3 regions of the Bacillus cereus group sp. BfR-BA-01383 genome follow, and region 3 is predicted to be linked to each of the others. Evidence: riboswitches for the same ligand, from Rfam matches in the RefSeq annotation. Region 3 holds a riboswitch; each other region holds the start of a gene.

Region 1 (7,692 bases), on a different contig from region 3:
AAGAATTACTGTATATTTGTAAGGGCATTGAATACAAGGAAGAAATACTACGCAATTATATATTTATACAATTACATGATTGTTTACCATCATTCTTTAAACTATTTCTTAAAAATAAGCGTTATGCAACGATTCATGATATTCTTTTTTATTGGTGCGACGATGAACAAAGAATGAGCTTAGAGAAAAAATATAATCTTAGTTTTATTTATGAAAAATATGCTTGTGGATAAACAGTAATTTTTCATATAAAAAATTAATATAAATTAAAAAGGATCTCAAGTTTATGTGAGATCCTTTTTTGTTAGTAAAACAAGGAGAAAGTAACTAAGATAAGAAATAACATTCCATAAAGGAGAAGTTGTGCAGTATAACTTCCTTGTATACCAAAAAAAGTATTCATTTTTTTATATAAATTCAATATATATTTCATTGGATTATCTTTGAAATATTGGTACACAGTGTCTCCTCTTTCTAAGCTTCTTGTTCAAGTTTTTTGTTATTAGGGACATTAATGTATCTAGCTATGAATAATAAAATAGCCATAAAGAATACAGGAAGTACAGTAGATAAATAAAAGCCATTACTAATAACATTTGTTATAAGGGCACTTAATAGAAAAATAGCATTATAAATATGGGCAATTTTTTGTTTTAGTTGCACTTGAAATGATTCCATCATAATTTCTAAAGCAACAAAAGCAATGATAATAGATAAAAATACTGTGTTCGTATTATAAATGATTAAACAACAGATTAAACCTAAAAAGGCTAAGTATTCAATTAAGAGAGGTATATTGCGTGGCATACAATTTACCTAACTAAATATGGCAGTGGATTTACTGCATTAGTTTTTTCAAAATTCCATTCCCCATTATGTAATTCAAAATGGAGATGTTGTCCGTATGAATGACCTGTGTTTCCCATATGACCTACTAATTGCCCAGTTTGTACTTGATCCCCAGCTTGTACAGTACGATCTTTCATATGAGCATAAACGGTTGTATATAATTTCCCGTTTATTTGATGGGCGATGAAGACGACATTACCGTAACTAGCTGAATAATAAGATTTCACAACTTTACCTGCAGCAGCAGCTTGAATAGAGACGTTACCTTGTGCTGCAATATCTATACCATAATGCATTTGTTCCCAACGCATATCAAAGGTTGAGCTAACTCTTCCTTGAGTAGGGAATTTGAAAACTGCTGGAATTGCTGAAGATTGAGTTGTTTTAGCTTGTGATTGCGGTTGATTTTGATTTTGTACTACATAGTGTTTTGCCACATATCCGTATCCTGTACCAAAACGAATTTTATACCAAGTTCCTACAGTTTCTACTACTTGCACTTGTGTACCATTTTGTAATGAACCAAGTAGAGTACTACTTGTACTAGCATTACTACGTACATTAAGTTTTGGTGTTGCAACTGTGTACTTCGTATTATTTTGAACTGTAATTCCTTTTACTAAAGGCTGTGAGCCATTAGATATGAATGCTTTTTGTACATAACCTGTTTGACCATTATGTAAAATCTTATACCAGTCACCTTGCTCTCCTTGAATGGTAACAAACTTACCATTTGGTAATACATCTAAAATTGAAGATTCTAAATTAGGTTCAGAGCGAAGGTTTAATGCATTAGCATTGACGATGTATTGATTATTAGATTGAAGTTTGTTTTTTAGTAGAATAGCATCTTTTTGTACGTAACCTACTTTATTATTAACAGATACTTTATACCAATCATTCGTTGTTTCAAGTATATTCACTTTCGTATTAAAGCGGATTTTATCAATAGATGTGCTATTTGTATTGTCTTCTTTATGTAAAGCTGCTTGATCGACTTTGACATATCCAGTTTTAACATTAGATAATTGTTCAGCATTTGCTTTTTGTATATTTGTTTCTCCCATAGAAGGTAGTAAAGAAGCAATTGCGACAGTAGTTGCTGTTAGAGCAGTAGCTTTCATATTCATATAATAGAGACCTCCTCTAGTTGTATAGTTGTAATTTTATTATAGTATAAATATATAATATAGGGGGTGTATTCACATAAATGTAATATGAAATCAATATAAAAATAAATTTTTTGAGTATAATGATTCCTTTTTATCCAATTCATTAGGATGTTATTTTCTAAAATGGAATATAATTATTGTATAGTTCAATTATTTCATTGACAATTAAGAAAATTAAAACAGTTGATGATGTCTTATTACGGTGTTATACTGACAGTGATAATTTTATAGTTTGCTAGGAGAGCTGGTGTTGCCAGCTGAGAGTGGGCCGTAAGCCTTTGATCCTTTTTATTACCTGATCTAGATTATGCTAGCGTAGGGAAGCACTTCGGACACTAACAATGAGTCCCCGTTTCTTTGCGTATAGAAACGGGGCTTTTTTATTTGAAAATTTCATATTGAAACCACTAGGGGTGCTTGATGTGCTGAGAGAGGAATAATCCTTAACCCTTACAGACCTGATCTAGGTAATACTAGCGAAGGGAAGTGGAACAACGAATAAATTATCCTTTTATTTGCTGTAACCACTTCTTATATAGAGAAGTGGTTTTTTATTTAGATACACATATTGAAAGGGGAAATAGAAATGAAGTTTTGCGATAGATTATTAGAAACTGTGCAACCTGTTTGGGAGATGAGTCATAATCATCCGTTTGTAGTAGGTATGGGGGATGGTACGTTGGAAAAAGACAAATTCCAGTACTATATTATTCAAGATTATTTATATTTGTTAGATTATGCAAAGCTATATGCGATTGGTGTTGTAAAAGCAACGAATCCACAAGTAATGGGAAAGTTTGCTGAACAAATTGATGGAATATTAAATGGTGAAATGACGATTCATAAACAATATGCAAAAAGACTTGGTATTTCTGCACAAGAGATGGAATCTGCGAAACCATCTGCTAAAAATTTAGCCTATACAAATTACATGATGTCTGTATCTCAAAATGGCACACTTGCAGAATTAATAGCGGCACTTCTTCCGTGTATGTGGAGTTATTGGGAGATTGGAAAGCGTTTAAATGATATTCCTGGAGCGAGAGATCATGAGTTCTTTGGAGAGTGGATTCAAGGATATAGTTCTGAAGAATACGGTAACCTTTGTATTTGGTTAATAGATTTATTAAATGAAATGGCAGTTGGAAAACCAGAGAAAGAGCTAGACCGATTAGAGGAGATTTTCTTATATTCCAGCCGATTTGAATATTTATTCTGGGATATGGCTTATCGTAAGGAGATGTGGGGTTTTGAGGAGCAAGAACATACTACAGTTTCATAATGTTTCTTTTCATTATGATGAGAAACCAATCATCAATGAATTAAATGCTTCTATACAAGAGAAAGAATTTGTAAGTATTATCGGACCAAGTGGTTGCGGGAAAAGCACTTTATTTCGCCTTATTACGGGCTTAGAAGAGGCAAGTACTGGACAGATAGAGCTGACAGAAACAAAGAGTCATCCTGTAGGGTATATGCCCCAAAAAGATATGCTCTTGCCGTGGAGGACGATTATTGAGAATGCGGCTTTACCGCTAGAGTGCCAAGGTGTGCAGAAGAAAGAAGCGCAAGTAAAAGCGAAAGAACTGTTACATAAATTTGGTTTACAAGGGTACGAGAAAAAATATCCGAAAGATTTATCTGGTGGTATGAGACAACGCGTATCTTTTATCCGAACTTTATTAACAGGCGGGGAGATATTATTGTTAGATGAACCGTTTAGCGCATTGGATGCTTTAACGAAGGCATCTTTGCAAGAATGGTTGTTTGAACAATGGAAAGAGTGGGAAAAAACAATTTTATTTATCACTCATGATGTTGAAGAAGCGCTCTTCCTTTCGAATCGAATTTTAGTAGTGGAGAAGCAGCCGATAACGACATTGACTGAGCGGATTGTGCCGCTTGATCATAATCGAACACGAAAGGATTTATATAAACCGGACGTGTTAGCGCTGAAAGATGAGATTCTTAGTATGTTACAAAGGCAGGTACTTGTATGATGAACCGATTGAAAGAATTAGTTCCTGCCATTACCCTTTCTAGTATTTTACTCGTTATGTGGGAAATCGGAGCAAGAATTGTAGATGAGATGTACATTTTACCGTCACCGTCTGCAATTGTAATGAAGATATGGAAACTAAAAGATATATTATTTACGGTTCATTTACCGGCAACATTATACGTCGTTTTAATAGGTGTTGTTATTTCTGTCGTATTAGGCGTAGGGCTAGCAATGTTAATGAATGCGAGTACATGGATGGAAAGAGCATTTTATCCATTATTAGTTGCCTCACAAACGATTCCAATTACTGCGCTTGCCCCGCTCTTCGTTTTATGGTTTGGATACACAATCTGGAGTAAGGTTGTTGTTACCGTTTTAATTACGTTTTTCCCTATTGCAGTCAATACGTATGATGGACTGCGTAGTACGAAGAAAGAGTGGGAGGAGCTCTTAGTTACATATGGGGCAACGAAAAAAGATGTTTTTCTTAAGCTAAAGTTGCCCTCTGCTCTTCCGTACTTTTTCTCAGCATTAAAAATTGCAGTTCCGCTTAGTGTGATTGGGGCAGCAATTGGAGAATGGCTCGGTGCACAAGCTGGGCTTGGATATTTCAGTAAAAGGATGATGACCCAGTTAGATGGTGCGGGTGTATTTGCACCAATTGTATTGCTATCATTATTAGCTATTTTTTTCGTCATACTTATTTCTATGTTAGAGAAGAAATTCATTAGTTGGAGGAAGCATTCATGAAATTTTTAAAACGCATCTTTGTGTTTACATTATTAGTTGCAATGATTGCAGGGTGCTCAAGTAATTCAGCATCAGATAAGAGTAAAAAAGAGAAAGAAATAACGGTCATGCTTGATTGGTATCCAAATGCGGTGCATAGCTTTATTTATGCCGCAATTGAAAAAGGCTACTTTAAAGAAGAAGGAGTAAAGGTAAATATTAAATTCCCTTCTAATCCGACTGATCCATTAACGTTAGCTGCAGCAGGGAAAGTGACAGTTGGTCTATATTATCAGCCAGATGTTGTTATGGCCAGAGCAAATGAACAAATTCCAGTGAAATCAATTGGAGCTGTCGTACGTTCACCGTTAAATCATGTCGTATCGCTGAAATCAGCAGGCATTCAATCACCGAAAGATTTAGAAGGCAAAACAGTAGGTTACTCTGGAACACCTTTAAGTGAAGCGTATTTAAAAACGATGATAAAAGAAGATGGTGGTAATCCTGATACGGTGAAAGTAGTTGATGTTGGGTTTGATTTAGTGCCAGCATTAATTACGAAAAAAGTGGATGCTGTAACAGGGGCATACATTAACCATGAAGTACCTGTTATGCGTCATGAAGGCCATGAACCAGCGTACTTTAATCCAGCTGATTACGGAGTACCGAACTATCATGAACTTGTGTTTGTAACAGGTGATAAAACGTTGAAAAAAGATAAAGAAGCGCTGCAAGCCTTTTTACGTGGGGCGAAAAAAGGGTATGACTTTATGAAGAAAAACCCTGATGAAGCATTAAATATTTTATTAGATCATCAAGAAAAAGAAAACTTCCCACTTGTACCAGAAGTTGAGAAGGAAAGTATGAAAATTTTATTAGAGAAGATGGAAACGAAAGATGAGCCATTCTTATCAGATTCAAAAGAGTCATGGGAGAAACAAAATAAATGGTTGAAAGAAAAAGGGATGACGAAAGAAATCGTTCCAGCCGATGAACTATTCGAAAACATTTTAAAGTAGGCGAATGAATATGAAAAATGAGCTCCATGTAATCTCAAATGGTCACATGCCATTCGAAGAGTTAGTGAATGTAGCGATGCAAATTGAGAGTGAGATTGATTATTTGCATATTCGTGAGCGTGAGAAAAGTACGAAGGAATTATATGAAGGTGTGGAAAGTCTTTTAAAAAAAGGCTTTCCAGCATCTAAACTTGTTATAAATGACCGAATTGATATTGCTATTTTATTAAATATCCCGCGTGTGCAGCTAGGATATCGAAGTACAGATGTAAGGTCAGTGAAAGAAAAGTTTTCGTATTTGCATGTTGGTTATTCCGTCCATTCTTTAGAAGAAGCGATAGAGGCTTTTAAGAGTGGGGCTGACTCGCTCATTTATGGTCATGTATTCCCAACAGAGTGCAAAAAAGGTGTGCCAGCGAGAGGGTTAGAGGAAATTTCGGACATTGCAAAGAGCTTATCGATACCGATTATAGCTATTGGAGGGGTTACTCCTGAAAATACAAGGGATGTTCTTGCCAGTGAAGTAAGTGGAATTGCTGTTATGTCTGGAATTGTAAGTAGTAGTAACCCGTATAGCAGAGCGAAATCTTATAAGGAATCAATAAGAAAGTGGGCGGGAAAACATGTGTGAGAAGTATGATGTAGCGATTATTGGCGGTGGTGTAATTGGTAGTTCAGTTGCACATTTTCTAGCAGAAAGAGGATATAAAGTAGCAATTATAGAGAAGCAGAGAATTGCATCGGAAGCTTCGAAAGCTGCTGCTGGTTTACTTGGTGTTCAGGCAGAATGGGATGCGTATGACCCGCTATTTGAACTTGCTAGAGAAAGCCGTGCTATATTTCCACAACTTGCAGCAGTTTTACGTGAAAAGACGGGTATTGATATTGGCTATGAGGAAAAAGGGATATATCGCATCGCTCAAAATGAGGATGAGAAAGAGAGAATTCTTCACATTATGGATTGGCAGCAGAAAACAGGTGAAGATTCCTATTTTCTAACGGGAGACCATTTGCGAGAAAAAGAGCCGTTTCTATCCGAATCAATTATCGGAGCGGTATATTATCCGAAAGATGGTCACGTTATTGCACCAGAGCTTACGAAGGCACTCGCACATTCCGCAGCAATTTCTGGTGCTGATATATATGAGCAGACAGAAGTATTTGATATTCGTATTGAAAATAATAAAGTGACTGGAATTGTGACAAGCGAAGGTGTAATCACATGCGAAAAAGTCGTTATCGCTGGAGGATCATGGAGTACGAAATTGCTACATTATTTTCAAAGTGATTGGGGTACATATCCTGTTAAGGGGGAGGTTGTTGCAGTAAGAAGCAAGAAACCTCTTTTGAAAGCTCCTATTTTCCAAGAACGGTTTTATATTACCCCAAAACGTGGTGGCCGTTACGTAATTGGGGCAACGATGAAGCCTCATACGTTTAATAAATCTGTACAACCAGAAAGTATTACTTCTATATTAGAGCGTGCTTATACAATATTGCCGGCCTTAAAAGAAGCAGAGTGGGAAAGTACATGGGCAGGATTAAGACCGCAATCAAATCATGAAGCTCCTTATATGGGAGAGCATGAAGAAATAAACGGTTTATATGCTTGCACGGGCCATTATCGAAACGGTATTTTATTAAGTCCTGTTTCTGGTCAGTATATGGCTGATTTAATAGAAGGAAAGCAGAAAAATCACTTGCTAGATTCATTGCTTTCTAAAACGGTTTAGAAAGGGGATGGAAGTTTGAATTTAAAAATTAATGGTAACCAAGTTGAAGTGCCAGCGAGTGTGAAAACAGTAGCTGAGCTACTTACACATTTAGAGTTAGATAACAGAATTGTTGTAGTAGAGCGAAATAAAGATATTTTACAAAAAGATGATCATAGAGATACATCTGTTTTTGATGGAGACCAAAT
Region 2 (7,692 bases), on a different contig from region 3:
TCCAATTCCAAGTGTTACGTCTGGTTGATCAGATCCGATGCCCATAATTCCTAGAATAACTAATCCAATAAATGAAGCGATGCTTGGAATGATATGTGTCCATAGAGCACGTTTTGCATGTGGTTTTGTTTCAGAATCGCCCACAATCCATACGATAATAGGGAATAAGATAGGTGCGAATAGTACACTAAAGTATGATAAAGCAGCTAATATTTTGTTTCCGTTCATATGTATCACCTCATGAATAATTTCCGTTGTTATACATTCATTATGCAATAATGTTGGCAAGCTTCCTATCGATGAACATTACAAGAACGTGACGTTTTTGTAAGATTTCTACATTAAATAATGAAATTTTCAAAAAAATCTTTTTAAATAAAAATTGTTATGATAAAGTATAAAAGAAGTTATTGAAAACGTTTTCCGGAGCGTTTTTATTTTTAGACTTAAAGGTATGATGACCTGATAGTCTATTGATAAGGTTATATCTATTTAAAAGGGGATTCTTTAGGGGGAGAGAACAATGAACACATGGACACAAGTTTACGATCCGTTCGGTAACATTTGGATTTCGGCAGCAGTCGCACTTATTCCAATCATCTTTTTTTTCTTAGCTTTAGCAGTATTCCGCATGAAGGGGTATGTGGCAGGATTTATTACAGTTGTACTTACAATTTTGGTGGCGTTATTCGCGTATAAAATGCCATTCACAATGGCAATGGCAGCGACCGGATACGGTTTTTTATACGGATTATGGCCAATTGCTTGGATTATCATTATGTCGGTATTTTTATATAAAATTTCTGTGAGAACAGGTCAATTCGATGTGATTCGTGCGTCAGTATTATCAATTACGAACGATCATCGTTTACTCGTTATTTTAATCGGTTTTTCATTTGGCGCATTTTTGGAAGGGGCAGCAGGGTTTGGTGCACCAGTAGCAATCACGGCAGCGCTTCTTGCAGGTCTTGGCTTAAATCCTTTATATGCAGCAGGTCTTTGTTTAATCGCAAATACTGCACCGGTAGCGTTCGGAGCGATGGGCATTCCAATTACGGTTGCTGGACAAGTAACAGGTATTGATCCGCATAAAATTGGACAAATGGCTGGACATCAATTGCCATTCTTATCATTATTTGTTCCGTTCTTTATCGTATTTTTAATGGATGGATTTAAAGGAGTAAGACAAACATGGCCTGCGTTATTTGTAGCAGGTAGCTCATTTGCAATTACACAGTTCATTACAGCGACATTTTTAGGACCAGAACTTCCTGATATTACGTCAGCGCTTGTAAGTTTAGTAAGTTTGTCGCTATTCTTAAAAGTTTGGCAGCCGAAAGAGATTTATCAATCTAAACAAGCGGATAGTGAAGTAGCCGCGGCAACGACAACGACATCAACATCTATGCCGAAACTAACAGTAGGAAAAGTAGTAAAAGCGTGGTCTCCGTTTATTATTTTAACTGTGATGGTAGTCATTTGGAGCCAAAGTTTCTTTAAAGCATTATTCGCTCCAGGCGGCGCATTAGAGAGTCTTGTATTTAAGTTTGAAGTCCCAGGTTTACACAATTTAGTAATGAAAGCAGAGCCGATTGTAAATCAACCGACGCCTTACGAGGCAATTTTGAAGTTTGACGTATTATCAGCAACGGGAACAGCAATTTTAATTGCTTGTATCATTTCTATCTTTATTTTGAAAATGAGTGCGAAAGATGCAGTAGTCACATTTAAAGAAACGTTAAACGAACTTAAGATGCCAATTCTATCAATCGGATTTGTGTTAGGATTTGCGTTTATCGCAAACTATTCTGGTTTATCTTCTACATTAGCATTAGCACTAGCAGGAACTGGCGGATTATTCCCGTTCTTCTCACCGTTCCTAGGTTGGATTGGCGTATTCTTAACAGGATCAGATACGTCAGCGAACGCACTATTCTCAAATTTACAAGCAATTACAGCGCAGCAAGTCGGTGTATCTGAAGTGCTTCTCGTTGCAGCAAATACAACGGGCGGTGTAACAGGTAAAATGATTTCTCCGCAATCGATTGCAATCGCTTGTGCGGCGGTTGGTCTTGCTGGGAAAGAATCAGATCTGTTCCGCTTTACAGTGAAGCATAGTTTATTCTTCGTAATTATTGTGGGGATTATGACATATGTACAGGCTTATTATTTAACTTGGATGATTCCGTAAACAACAAAAGAAATAACCTTTGCATTTTTCAGATTATCGTGTATGATGGGAAAGTATTGAAAATTAAATCAGTGATAAACTAGGGGTGCCTAACGTATGCGTAGGCTGAGAGAGAAGCGCGTGAACTTCTTAACCCTTTGGACCTGATCTGGCTCGTACCAGCGTAGGGAAGTTAACGGCTTTACATAATGATGCCTTTTATGAGCCAGGTCCTTATTTTTTTATGGACCTGGCTCTTTTTATTTTGGCATGCGCTGGCCATATCTCGTCCTTGTCACGAACAGGGGGGTAACAAAGGTGATGAAACAATCTGTTTCAGCTGAGCAAATTGAATTGAAGTCGAGTTTACCAGGAAGTAAGAAAGTGTATGTGGATGGACCACGCGCGGGTATGAAAGTGCCGATGCGTGAGATTGAACAAAGCGATACAAATGGTGTTCCAAACAAGCCGATTCGTGTGTATGATACGAGCGGTCCTTATACAGATCCTGCGTATAAAGTGGAGTTGGAAAAGGGGATTCCAACGCCGCGTCATTCTTGGATCATGGAGCGCGAGGATGTAGAGGCATACGAAGGGCGCGAAGTGAAACCAGAGGATGATGGTGTGAAAGTGGCTTCGAAACATACACCTGTTTTCCCGCAAATGGATCGCCAGCCGCTTAGAGCGAAGCAAGGTGCCAATGTAACGCAAATGCATTATGCGCGTAATGGTATTATTACGTCTGAGATGGAATATGTTGCGATTCGTGAAGGAGTAGAGCCTGAGTTTGTTCGTAAGGAGATTGCAGAAGGTCGTGCAATTTTGCCAGCGAATATTAACCATCCGGAAGCAGAACCGATGATTATCGGGCGTAATTTCCATGTGAAGGTAAATGCGAATATCGGAAACTCAGCTGTCTCTTCTTCTATTGCAGAAGAAGTAGAGAAGATGACGTGGGCGACTCGCTGGGGTGCAGATACGATTATGGATTTATCTACAGGTAAAAATATTCATACGACGCGTGAGTGGATTATTCGTAATGCTCCGGTACCAGTTGGAACAGTGCCGATTTATCAAGCGCTTGAAAAGGTAAATGGAATAGCAGAGGATTTAACGTGGGAAGTGTATCGTGACACGTTAATTGAGCAAGCGGAGCAAGGCGTGGATTACTTTACGATTCACGCTGGTGTATTACTTCGTTACATTCCAATTACTGCAAAGCGTACGACAGGTATCGTTTCTCGTGGTGGTTCAATTATGGCACAATGGTGTTTATTCCATCATAAAGAAAACTTCCTATATACTCATTTTGAAGAGATTTGTGAAATTATGAAGCAGTACGATGTTTCGTTCTCTCTTGGAGATGGATTACGTCCAGGTTCCATTGCAGATGCAAATGATGAAGCGCAGTTTTCAGAGCTTGAGACACTTGGTGAATTAACGAAAATTGCTTGGAAACATGATGTGCAAGTTATGATTGAAGGACCTGGGCATGTACCGATGCATTTAATTAAAGAAAATATGGAGAAAGAACTTGATATTTGTCAGGGCGCGCCGTTCTACACACTTGGGCCGTTAACGACAGATATTGCACCAGGATATGACCATATTACATCAGCGATTGGGGCTGCGATGATCGGATGGTTTGGAACGGCGATGCTTTGTTATGTAACGCCGAAAGAACATTTAGGTTTACCGAATAAAGATGATGTTCGCGAAGGTGTTATTACGTACAAAATCGCTGCGCACGCAGCTGATCTTGCGAAAGGGCATAAAACGGCCCATCAGCGTGATGATGCACTTTCAAAAGCACGCTTTGAATTCCGTTGGCGCGATCAATTTAATTTATCTTTAGATCCTGAGCGCGCGATGGAGTATCACGATGAAACGTTGCCAGCAGAAGGAGCGAAAACAGCTCATTTCTGTTCGATGTGTGGACCGAAGTTTTGTAGTATGAGAATTTCACATGATATTCGTGAATATGCGAAAGAAAATGATTTAGAAACGACAGAAGCAATTGAAAAAGGTATGAAAGCGAAAGCGAAAGAATTTAAAGACACTGGTAGTCATTTATACCAATAACACGTTACACCTCTTTACTTGATTGATCACATTGTAGTACCTAACTTAATTATAGAAGAAGCCCCTTTTGCTAAGACGGTAGCAAAAGGGGCTTCTATTTTTTATAAGGCGAAGAATAAGTGTACCCAATAGTATAAGAGGAATAATGTGACGACGGTTGTGAGAGGAATAACGATGAGAGATACGCTTAAATAATCTTTCCATTTCACTTTAATTTTGTTTTGTTTCAGAATATACATCCAAATGAGGGAAGCTAGCGTACCGATTGGTAATAATAGTGAACCGATGTCACTACCAATAATGTTTGCAAGGTAGATCGTTTTTAATGTGACTGGATCTAGTCCCATTTCTGTTAATGTGATTGTACCAATCATAAGTGCAGGGTGGTTATTGAAGACGTTAGAGAGGAGGGAAACGAGTCCGCCCATTGCAAAGCTAGCATAGAGTAGATGCTGACTTACAACTGGCTCGAGCCAATTTACAAGTGCCGCTGTTAATCCTGCGTTGTGAAGCCCGTAAATAATTACATACATAGAGAAAGCGAAAATTAAAATGTGCCACGGTGTCTTTTTCAAAATATCGACAGGGTTTGTTCGTAAGTAGTACCATCTCCAGATGAGAAGAACGAGTGAACCGAGTACAGCAACAATTTCGATTGGGATGGATAAGAAGGATGCAACGAATAGAAGACAGCGCATAAGGAAGACGAAACCTAATACTTTTAACATGAATCTTGTACGCTTTTGTTTCGTATCAACAGAATTTTTTCCTTTAAGTGGATGGAAGTTCTTTGTGAAGAAAATCTCTTCAATATCATATGAAGAAACAGGTAATCTTTTCGGAAGTTTTTTCTTTAAAACTGTATACATGAGCCATGACATAAACAATAGTCCTAGTGTTGCAGGTACAAACATCATAGCTGTATGCATATAAAGAGTCATATGGACGATGTTTAAGGCAATTAAGTTTACGATATTACTTACACCGATTGGTGCACTAGATGCGGTTGCAATTAAAGCACCGCTTAATAAATAAGGGATTTGTTGATGAGGTTTTAATTGGAGGTTTCTCAGTAGTAAAATTAAGATTGGTGTTGTAATTAAAATGCTACCGTCGTTATTAAATAAAAGCGTCATAAGAAAACATAGTAATTGAATGTACCAGTATAGGCGGCGTCCAGAACCTTTCGCTAGATTTGCAAGTTTTGCTGCGGACCAATGGAAGAAGCCGAAGCTTTCTAATATAACCGCCATAACGATGGTCGCTAATATTGTTATGGAGGCACCTCCGATTTTACTTATAATGTCCATGACGTCTGGTTTTGATACAAGGCCAGTAATCAGGATAATACCAGCACCAATTGCTGCCGGCCACGCCTCATTTAAACCACGAGGTCGCCAAAAGACAACAATCATCGTTAAGAAGAATACAATAATAGTAATCCATATTTCAGTACTCATAATTTGCCTACCTTTCTATTTTTCCTTGAACAAATGTATCTTGTCTCAGGTTATATTGGTAGTATATTCAGTGAAAAATAAGAGGAACTAGACGGATAATGGAGTGAAGTGAATATGTGTTTTTTATGCTATAGGGCAAGTATAACTAGTAGTGAAATAACCAGGAGGATAGAAGCCTAACAAATGCAGGGCATTCTAAGTATGAATGCCCTGCATGTATCTTTTTATTTCTAAATAGCCCTCACCGATCGGTGGGGACTGCCCGTAAACGCCCGATTGGTGAAGTCTAATAATCAGTGGGGGATGAACAAAACCCCCACTGATTATAGTTTCAATTTATTATTTCTCCTTTAAAAATGTGCGGTCTTTTAAGAATAAATTCCAGAAAAAAATGAATCCTGGGAGTAAAATTGCAATCCCAATTGCGTATAGAATAAGCAGTGCATAGAATGTTTCAGGTGTCGTAAAGCTTGTAAAGACAGTTACGTCAGGATAAATAATATACGGTAAATGCGCGACGCCATAAGCGTAGCTTGCAAATGCATATTGAGCGACGACAGCTAAAACGGCGATACGAGGGAATCCAAGTGTGCTGTACTTCTTGTTTGTCCACCAAAGAGAAGAGTATCCGATAACGAATAAAACGATAGAAACTGTAAACCACGGGAATTGTTTTATTATTCCTTGCATGAGCCAGTGTGTTTCAGGGTCCATTACAACAAGGGCAATAATAGCTGTAATAAGCGTTGCAGGACCAAGTATGATGGCATTTCTTCTATAAATTCTATACGAATCTTCTGAACCTTGCTCTCTCGCAAAATCAGCAAGAAAGAGAGAAGATAGAAATAGTTCCGAAGTTAGTCCGAAGAGCATATAACAATAAATAACAGGGCTAGAAAGGAGTTTTCCGTACAGGAGTACTTCTTTTCCTTCAACCATTGTAATGTAAGCACCTTCTGTAACGGGTAAAACGGTAATTAATAGAGCTGGAATTAGGAGCCCTGTAATACCTGAAATAATACGAAGAAGGTGTTGGTATTTCGGCAGAGAGTAAGCAAATACCATAAATGTACTGCGAATTGCAACGAGTACTAGAATTAGCATAACGGGTACGAACATAACGGTTGCAAGGGTAAAGGCTGCTTTCGGAAAGAAACCAAGGAAAGCGACAACAACAAAGACGAGAAATGTATTGGTTACTTCCCAAGTTGGTGATAAGTATCGATTCGCAAGTTTAGCAGCAATCGTCGGATGTTTCGCGTATACCATGCCCCAAAAACCAGCTCCAAAATCAATGGACCCTAATATACTATAAACAAAAATAAGAGCCCATAAGATGATGATTGCAATGCTTTCCTCATGCACGAGAATCGCCTCCTTGATGATGTAAATCATTCTTTAACGGATGTTTCTTAAAGAATGTTCGTAGTACAAAGACTGTTAAAATAGCGAGTCCGATATATAAAATGATGAATAGAACAAATAAGGGACCGACGAAATCAGCACGTGTAGAAGCATCCATCGTACGTTGCATACCATAAATGGTCCATGGCTGGCGACCGCTACAACTGAAAATCCATCCGAACTCAATACCGAGCATCATAACTGGTCCGCACGCAGCAGTAGCCCAAAGAAGCCACTTCGGTAATTCTGCTCCTTTTTTTCGATAAACAAAGTACCAATACAAGAGGGCAATAGCTGCGACTGCAAAGGTAAATGTAGCGGCACCAACCATTAAGTTGAAAAGGGTATGTGTATAAAATGGTGGCCACGTTTCTCGCGGAAACTCATTTAGCCCTTTTACTACGGTACTAGGATCGAGTCCTACTAATAAGCTGAGCATGTTCGGAATTTCGAGTGCATAGTTTAGTTCAAGTGTATTAGGATCAACAACCCCACCAAGTGATAAAGGTGCGTGTGATGTCGTTTCAAACAAAGCTTCAGCAGATGCTAGTTTTTCTGGTGAGTGTTTATGTAAGG
Region 3 (7,692 bases):
TTTTTTACTTATATCGCATACTCTCCCTTCTGGAAGCTTTGAATCACTTTACCCTCATCATCGTAGTAAGCAATTTCCCAATAAGGATCTTTGAAATTAGCAACAGAATACTAACCTCAATAAGGAACACAAAAGCCACGACACTCACGCATCGCGGCTGAATATATACATGTAATAATAAAATATGTAAAGTAGAACAACCTCATCATACTCCAACTAAATTAAAGTACCAAATGCTAAAATAAGTTTTTTACTAATACTTACCCTCATTCTAATTAACTTAAACCCTGGTGATTTAATTCAAATTGTACTTGTTGAAGTAATTGGTACAGTAGACATTCGTTCTGCAGCTTTAACGGTTGCACAAATTCATTAATAAAAAAACAATGCTAGCCAATTAACATTTAATTTTTCTTATACATGCCAAAATATATTTTTATAGATTTGACACACATTTAAATCGGACAAGCATATGCTATTTTATGAGGCCCCCACTCATAGAAAACTATCTTTCTAATCTAAGAGCACGCATACATGTGTGCTCTTAGATTGTTTACAATGAATATTAATTTTCTCAATTCACTAATGGAAAAGCATTAATAAGAATATCTGTATATTTATCGAATATAGTTTTAAATTCTTATAAAACTATATAATTTTGGAGTTGGTTAATACGTTACAAAAAACTGACCATGTAATTATTATGGTCCCTCCACTTTCAAAAGTGTTTGTTACATTTTTCTCATCATCAGGAGAACCTATTTCATCACAAGTTTTGTCTAATACATCTCCATACCCTATATCAATGTATGCACTTAATGAACTTGAAAGTGAATTATTTGAAGTCGAGTTAAAACCAATACCACTTCATTTAAACCACGAATAATGGAAGTCACTTTACTACTCACATAAGAAACTAAGGTAGTAGTCTTTTTAAAATCACTATTTTATTAAATTCCACATATACAATCGCTTGTCCATTTCGCTTTGCTCTATCATTGCATTTACTATTAGTAACACGAATTTTTCAGAGGTGAATTATATTGGACAAGTTTTTATCCTCCGCTGCATTAAATCCAGGTTCAATCGGACCTACACTCCCACCTATGCAACCTTTTCAATTTCCAACAGGTCCCAACAGGTACTACTGGTTCAACTGGTTCAACTGGTAACACTGGACCGACGGGTATTACAGGACCTACTGGCGATACTGGGCGCCTACCGGAATCACGGGATCGACTGGGCCAGGCCATTTCAAGCTATAAAAAACGATATTGATCAAGTTATACCTATCCTTACCGACGTAATTGTTACCTTTGAAATCGAATCATTTGATTTTGCAAATGAATACAACAATGTTAATAACCTTAATTTTTCCATATAATTCTTACTTCCTTTCTTCATTTGTCTTGATCATCAAAAAACTATAAAAAAAGGTATTGTCTATACCTATGTATAGCAATACCTCTACTCTTTATCCAATTACATCTTTTACATCAGTATTCACTGGCCACTTTTCTAATGTATAAGCCATATCCCAAAATGAATATTCATATTGACTACTAATAATAAAATGCTGTTTCATACGATTACGATCTGCCTCTGTTACTGTCTCAGCTATAGCATCTAACCGAGCGATCTGTTCCTCAACTAACGTGCGGAACCAATCAGATCCATAAGCAGAAATCCATTCTTGATAAATTGGCTCTTCAGGTTGACACACTTTTAAACGTTCACCAATTTCATAATATAACCAGTAGCAAGGTAAAATAGCTGCAATAATATCCCCTAAATGCCCTTCATACGCAGCACGGTACATATGTGAAGTATACGCATATGCAGTTGGCGCAGGGATAAAATGATCTTTTTCTTCTTTTGTAATCCCTAGCTTTTTGGCAAAATTCTCATGTAATGATAATTCCGCCTCATACGTATTTTGAGCATGGTGCGCCATACGGGCAGTCGTTTCTAATTCAAGAGCTTTTGCAGCTCCTAAAGTTTGTACTCTAGCAAAATGACTCAAATAATATGAATCTTGAAGCACATAATAGCGAAAACTAGCTAAATCTAACGTTCCTTCGCCAAGTTTTTTTACAAAAGGGTGATTAAAACTAGCTTCCCAAATTGAATCTACTTCTTTGCGTAATGATTGTGAAAAAGTCATTTAAATCCCTCCAATAATTTATAAAACATAAATATTTATCCCATTTATTAAAGCTGTAAAATAAAAAAACTTTCTTTACAGGCGTAAAGAAAGTGAAATAGACATTATAAATATCTTGATTACATATTATCAGTCTTTCCCACTTCCCTACGCTGGCATTAACCAGATCAGGTACTAAGAGTCTCAAAAATACATTTGATCTCAGCCTATAAAAGGCCCCCCTAGTGGATAAATATTTAGTTGTCGTATTGTAATTATCATAGCATACTTCGCGGAACTATCAAAAGTTTTAATTGCACAATTATTTTAAAAACCTTCTTCTTTCCTTACTTTTAATGAAGTTTCAATTATCATATCTAATAGTTTACTATAATTAATCCCCGCAGCCTCTGCACTTTTTGGTAATAAACTTGATTTCGTCATCCCTGGTAATGTATTAATCTCCATTACATATGGAATTCCGTCCTTCACCATCATATCAACCCTTGCATAAACACTACATTTTAATGCTTTATAACAAGCCAGTGACGCTTTATTTACACGTTCCTGTATTTCAGCTGGAAGTTCTATAACTTCTTCAATTGTACTAACATCATCATATTTTGCATTGTAGTCAAAAAACTCGGCTGCATGTCGAATTGAAATAATCGGTAACTGTTGCCCATCAAAAATGGAACATGTAATCTCTTCGCCTTTTATATACTTCTCAATTACTACTTCTGAATCCCATTCAAATACAGTTTCCAGCATTGTAATTAATTCATTTTTATCCTTGACGATCTTTACTCCAACACTCGAGCCGCCAGAGTTAGGTTTTACCACTAACGGAAATCCTAACTTCTCTAACTCTTCAAGATTTAGATCCTCCATTTTTGTAAGTTCAATCCAATCGGGTGTTTCTACTCCTTCATAGCGCAAAATCTTTTTTGAAAGATTTTTATCCATACATATACCGCTAGATAACATATTGCTACCGCTATAAGGAATACCTAAACTCTCAAGCGTTCCTTGAACTGTACCATCTTCTCCGTATTTTCCATGTAATGCGAGTAGCGCAAAATCAATGTCTTTCGCTTTTTCAATTAAATCCATTTTTTCATTTAACGTAATTGGAACTATTTCATACTTACTTTTATCTAAATGTGCAATCATTTCATTCCCAGTCATAATTGAAACTTGTTTTTCAGAGGATACTCCTCCCATAATAACGCCAATTCTCATTTTCTCAACTCCAAATTTCATTTTTTAGTGTATCACCAATTATTTGAATCCCGCTAACTATTTCCTTTTCTTTCAAACGTGAAAAGCCTAATCGGAAGGTATTCGCTCCCCCACCATCAGAATAAAAAACATCTCCAGGAGAAAACGTTACGCCTTTCTCATAACACTTTTGTAAAAGTGTGCGGGCATTAATTATTTCTTCTAACTCTATAAATAAATGAAGTCCACCATCTCCAGTCATTCTTTTAAACGGAATGTACTGATTACATGCCTCAACAGCTAACTCATATTTTTTCTTATAAACAGATCTTGCTTTTTTTAAATATTTTTCAAAATACCCTTCATGTAAATATTGATACAGAACAGCTTGATCTAACGTAGAAGTATGAATCGTTCTTGCTCTTTTTACACTTTCTAAATAATGTATCAGTTCTTTATCTGAAATGATCCAACCTACTCGTAAACCAGGGAAAAGTACCTTTGAAAAGCTACTAATATAAATTACATTATTACCAGCCCCAGCAAAAGTTAATAATGGTGCTAAATGTGAGCCTGAATAACGTAATTCTTCATTAAACCCATCTTCAATAATCGGAATCTTATATTTTGAAAATAATCTCATCAGTTCCGTTCTTTTCTCCGAACTCGTAACTATACCGGTTGGATTATGATAAGAAGGAATTAAATAAGCAAAATCAAAATCCTTTTCACGTAAACTTTTTTCTACTTCATTCGTATCAATACCATCCTCATTCATATTAATCCCATGAACTTCAAGTCCATGCAAGCGAAAAAGCTTCAGTGCAGCATGGTGAGTTGGATTCTCACAAATAACACGCCCTGATTTCTTCGATAAAGAAGATAGTACAATATCTAACCCTTCTGTAAATCCATTTGTAATTAAAATATCTTTGTTCGAAATATCTACACCTTTCATTTCCATGTAATGAAGTAGATAATTCATTAAAGGTCGATAACCTTTTGCATATCCGTAATTCAATACGATATCTCCTTCAATGGACATACGAGTAAGAAAAGCTCTTTTGAAATTTTCAACATCAAATAGCTTTTCGTCCGGGGCTATACTATTAAAAACAATCATTCCTTTTTCCCAGCGAACTCCATGTTTCATTAAATCTAATTCATCCGCTAATGCGGTAACTGTATTAAGTCTATTTTTCCAATCTATTTCAACAGACGAGGTGTTACTTATATCCACCTTCGCAACAAAATTTCCTTTTCCTTTAACTGCATAAATGAGCCCTTCTTGTTCTAAATCCGCATAAGCAGAGAGTACTGTATTTCTGCTCACTGATAATAATTCGCTCAGTTCCCTTGTTGATGGGATTTTTTGGTTCCCTAACAAATGCCCTTTCATAATCATCTTTTTCAAATAATCCTTTAATTGAATATAAACGGGACGATCTTTTACAACTTTAAAATCCTTAAACAATTCCTTACCCCCTGCAATTATTTTTGCATATTTATTTCATTCTCAAAAGGTCCACTACATATGTATTTTCTATAATGGGCGGTACGGTCTTACAAATCTTTTCGGTATAAGTTAATTACATCTTTTAAAGCTGCTGCTGCAGCTCCGCGTGGATTAGATGCTCCACCAATTGTAGTAACTTGCCCCATCGTATCTGTAAAAAACGTTATTCCCTTTTCTGTCCCATTTACTTTTGCAAGTGGGTGTTCCTGTTCTATTTCATAAGGTTCAACATTAAGGTTCACATTTCCATCCTTATCTTTATACGCTGATGCAATTAATTTAATAAACTTATTTTGTTCCTTAGCATTTCGTATTTGTTGTTTTGTAACGTTTTCGATTCCTTTTACATGTATATCTGTAAGCGTATTCTCTACTCTCATTAAACTGTTTGTCAAAAGTAACAATTTACATGCACTATCGGAACCACTTATATCTAATGTTGGGTTCGTCTCAGCAATCCCTTTATTTTGCGCTTCTTGTAAAGCCTCTTCAAATGTCATATCTGCTTCATACATTTTTGTAAGAATATAATTAGTCGTCCCGTTTAAAACTCCTTCTATTTTTTCAATATTGCAACCAGCTAAACTAAATTGTCCAATATCTAATGTCGGTAGTGCCGCGGCAGTTGCACCACTATATCGAATTCGTACATTAGCCTGCTTTGCTGCTTCCTTTATTTCTCTCCAGTTTGTAACGAGTGCTCCTTTTGAAATTGCAACTATATCCATATTTTTCTTAATTGCTTGTTTTATATATTGTTTCCCTGGATTTCCATCTTTAAGATTTGTAACAGTTGATTCTACCAATACAGAACCACTTATGTTATTTGTTGCACGTTCTTTCGGATGATGCTCTATATATTTTTCAATCGCAGCAGTACCGTCACCATACATCAATAAATGATGAATAGACAAACCTTCCTCATTATGTATTGCAATATTTCTACCTAATACACCACTTACAACTAAATCTATTCCATATGTTTCATTTATATATAAATATTTTTCATGTAATAATTTAATAAACTCTTTTCCTACTGTCCCATATCCTGACAATACAACTTGAATCTTCATAATATCCCCCCATATTTTTCTACCAAATCCCTCTTCCAATATAATATAAAGCGCCCTCGAATTCCATCGAGAGCGCTTTATCATTATCTATTTCGGTATACGTGGTGATGTTTTTTTGTTGATAAATATTATTTCAGACAAGGTGTTCCTTTATAGAGCGTACTTGAAATGCTACAAAAAGTCCGTAAAGAAAAGGAAGTTCAAAATAGTTCACTTCAAAATTCGAATACGATTTAAGAAGCTAGTGAAACTCTGCTAGATGAAGTAATGTTATCTATGTTTGTCTTAGTTTTCACTGCATCAAGAAATGCTTTGTTTGCTGGAATTTCATAATTTGCAACCCAATTAACCCGTTGTTCTTTCGTTGATTTGATATTTTATAAATACTCTCCGCATCTTTGGTGGTAAACTCTTGTAAGTAAATATCTCCACAGTCTATTCAAAATAAATTAGTCGGACTCTCTTCTCCCATTTCCCCCCCTTAATTACGTTTGAAATTGAAAATAATTATAGATACCTCCTAGCTAGAGGTACCCATAATTACATTAAAGCTCCTTTATCTGCTTCGTAAGTTCTATAAATCGTTCGTCAAGTTCTTTATATCCTTTGTCCTTAGAAGTTAAAAAGCTTAATTTACCTAATACCTCTTGTCGCTCTGTTTCTAACGTTAAACGTAGCTCTTCAATGTCATCTCTTGTTTTAGTAGACTCTTCCAGCTGCTTTTGTATCGTGTTATTTGAAAACACTAATTTCGTATTAGTTGTTTTCTCCAGAAAATATCGATCATGAGAAACTATAACTAGTGTTCCATTATACTCCGCTAATGTATTTTCAAGCTGTTCACGTGAAGGTAGGTCTAGATGATTTGTCGGTTCATCTAAAATTAGAACATCTTTTTCTTCTAAAATATATGTCATTAACTTACACTTCACTCGTTCTCCCATGCTCATATGCTCAATCGGCTCTTTCCATTGAGAAGCTTGGAATCCTAAATGTTTCATTAAATTTTGGACTTTCCCTCTTTCTTCAAATGTCTCTTTAAAAAATAAATCTTCTGGTGTTTGATCCAGTGGTAAATCAAATACTTCTTGTGTTAAATAACCGATGTTTGCAGATGGTGAAATCCATATTTCTCCTTGGACAGTTTCCGTTTCCATAATCATCTTCAATAATGTTGTTTTCCCGCTACCGTTTGGTCCAATAATTGCAACTTTCTCACCGTGTTGGATTGTAAAATTAACGTTTTCAAATAATGTCCGTCCATCAAATTCTTTCCTCAATTGTTTCACTTCTAAAAAGCGTTTTCCTACTTTTTTATTCGCTTGAATAGAAAACTCAACTGAATACTCTTCTTTCACACGCTCTACTTTCGTTTTCTCAAGCTCTTTTTCAAGACGTTTTCGTTTTGACTTAACTTGCGCATCCATTCGCTTCGCTTTTACACGATAAAATTCTTTAACTCCTTCTTGTTTTGTGGACTGCGCGTGTGCCTTTTGTGACCATGAACTTAATTCTTTTATATTAGTTTCCACTTGTTCTATCTTTTTTTGTTGTTTTTCATATTCACGCTGCTGCGTCTTTCTTTTTTGCTCACGTGCTTTCATATAACTCGTATAATTACCACTATGTTCAATTAATTTCTTATCCTCAATTGACCATATTTTTGTTGCGACAACATCTAAAAAATATCGATCATGCGATACAACGATAACTGTACCCTTCATATCTTTTATTTGTTT

The links. Region 3 has a riboswitch for thiamine pyrophosphate ahead of tenA (thiaminase II). Riboswitches for the same ligand answer to the same signal wherever they lie in the genome.
Region 1: it holds a riboswitch for thiamine pyrophosphate, as region 3 does, so the genes downstream of both, tenA (thiaminase II) here and tenA (thiaminase II) in region 3, are expected to answer to the same signal.
Region 2: it holds a riboswitch for thiamine pyrophosphate, as region 3 does, so the genes downstream of both, thiC (phosphomethylpyrimidine synthase ThiC) here and tenA (thiaminase II) in region 3, are expected to answer to the same signal.

What each region holds. Positions count from the first base shown of each region.
Region 1 is NZ_JAKUFP010000050.1:10,079-17,770, reverse strand. Features, by position in the region: gene MR065_RS25200 (DUF3965 domain-containing protein) at 1-233, shown strand, start outside; gene MR065_RS25195 (hypothetical protein) at 475-807, opposite strand; gene MR065_RS25190 (SH3 domain-containing protein) at 813-1,979, opposite strand; TPP riboswitch at 2,249-2,360, shown strand; TPP riboswitch at 2,421-2,523, shown strand; gene tenA (thiaminase II) at 2,608-3,303, shown strand; gene MR065_RS25180 (ABC transporter ATP-binding protein) at 3,272-4,021, shown strand; gene MR065_RS25175 (ABC transporter permease) at 4,021-4,773, shown strand; gene MR065_RS25170 (ABC transporter substrate-binding protein) at 4,770-5,771, shown strand; gene tenI (thiazole tautomerase TenI) at 5,782-6,402, shown strand; gene thiO (glycine oxidase ThiO) at 6,395-7,504, shown strand; gene thiS (sulfur carrier protein ThiS) at 7,520-7,692, shown strand, end outside.
Region 2 is NZ_JAKUFP010000036.1:24,262-31,953, forward strand. Features, by position in the region: gene MR065_RS22810 (magnetosome magnetite crystal formation protein family) at 1-228, opposite strand, end outside; gene lldP (L-lactate permease) at 524-2,191, shown strand; TPP riboswitch at 2,263-2,378, shown strand; gene thiC (phosphomethylpyrimidine synthase ThiC) at 2,492-4,252, shown strand; gene MR065_RS22825 (arsenic transporter) at 4,354-5,712, opposite strand; gene MR065_RS22830 (cytochrome d ubiquinol oxidase subunit II) at 6,052-7,077, opposite strand; gene cydA (cytochrome ubiquinol oxidase subunit I) at 7,070-7,692, opposite strand, start outside.
Region 3 is NZ_JAKUFP010000022.1:61,396-69,087, reverse strand. Features, by position in the region: partial or broken gene MR065_RS27480 (exosporium leader peptide-containing protein) at 1,044-1,247, shown strand; gene tenA (thiaminase II) at 1,475-2,164, opposite strand; TPP riboswitch at 2,292-2,397, opposite strand; gene MR065_RS18835 (D-alanine--D-alanine ligase) at 2,471-3,385, opposite strand; gene pdxR (MocR-like pyridoxine biosynthesis transcription factor PdxR) at 3,390-4,838, opposite strand; gene MR065_RS18825 (homoserine dehydrogenase) at 4,928-5,953, opposite strand; partial or broken gene MR065_RS18820 (DUF3914 domain-containing protein) at 6,113-6,190, shown strand; partial or broken gene MR065_RS18815 (GNAT family N-acetyltransferase) at 6,223-6,392, opposite strand; gene abc-f (ribosomal protection-like ABC-F family protein) at 6,499-7,692, opposite strand, start outside.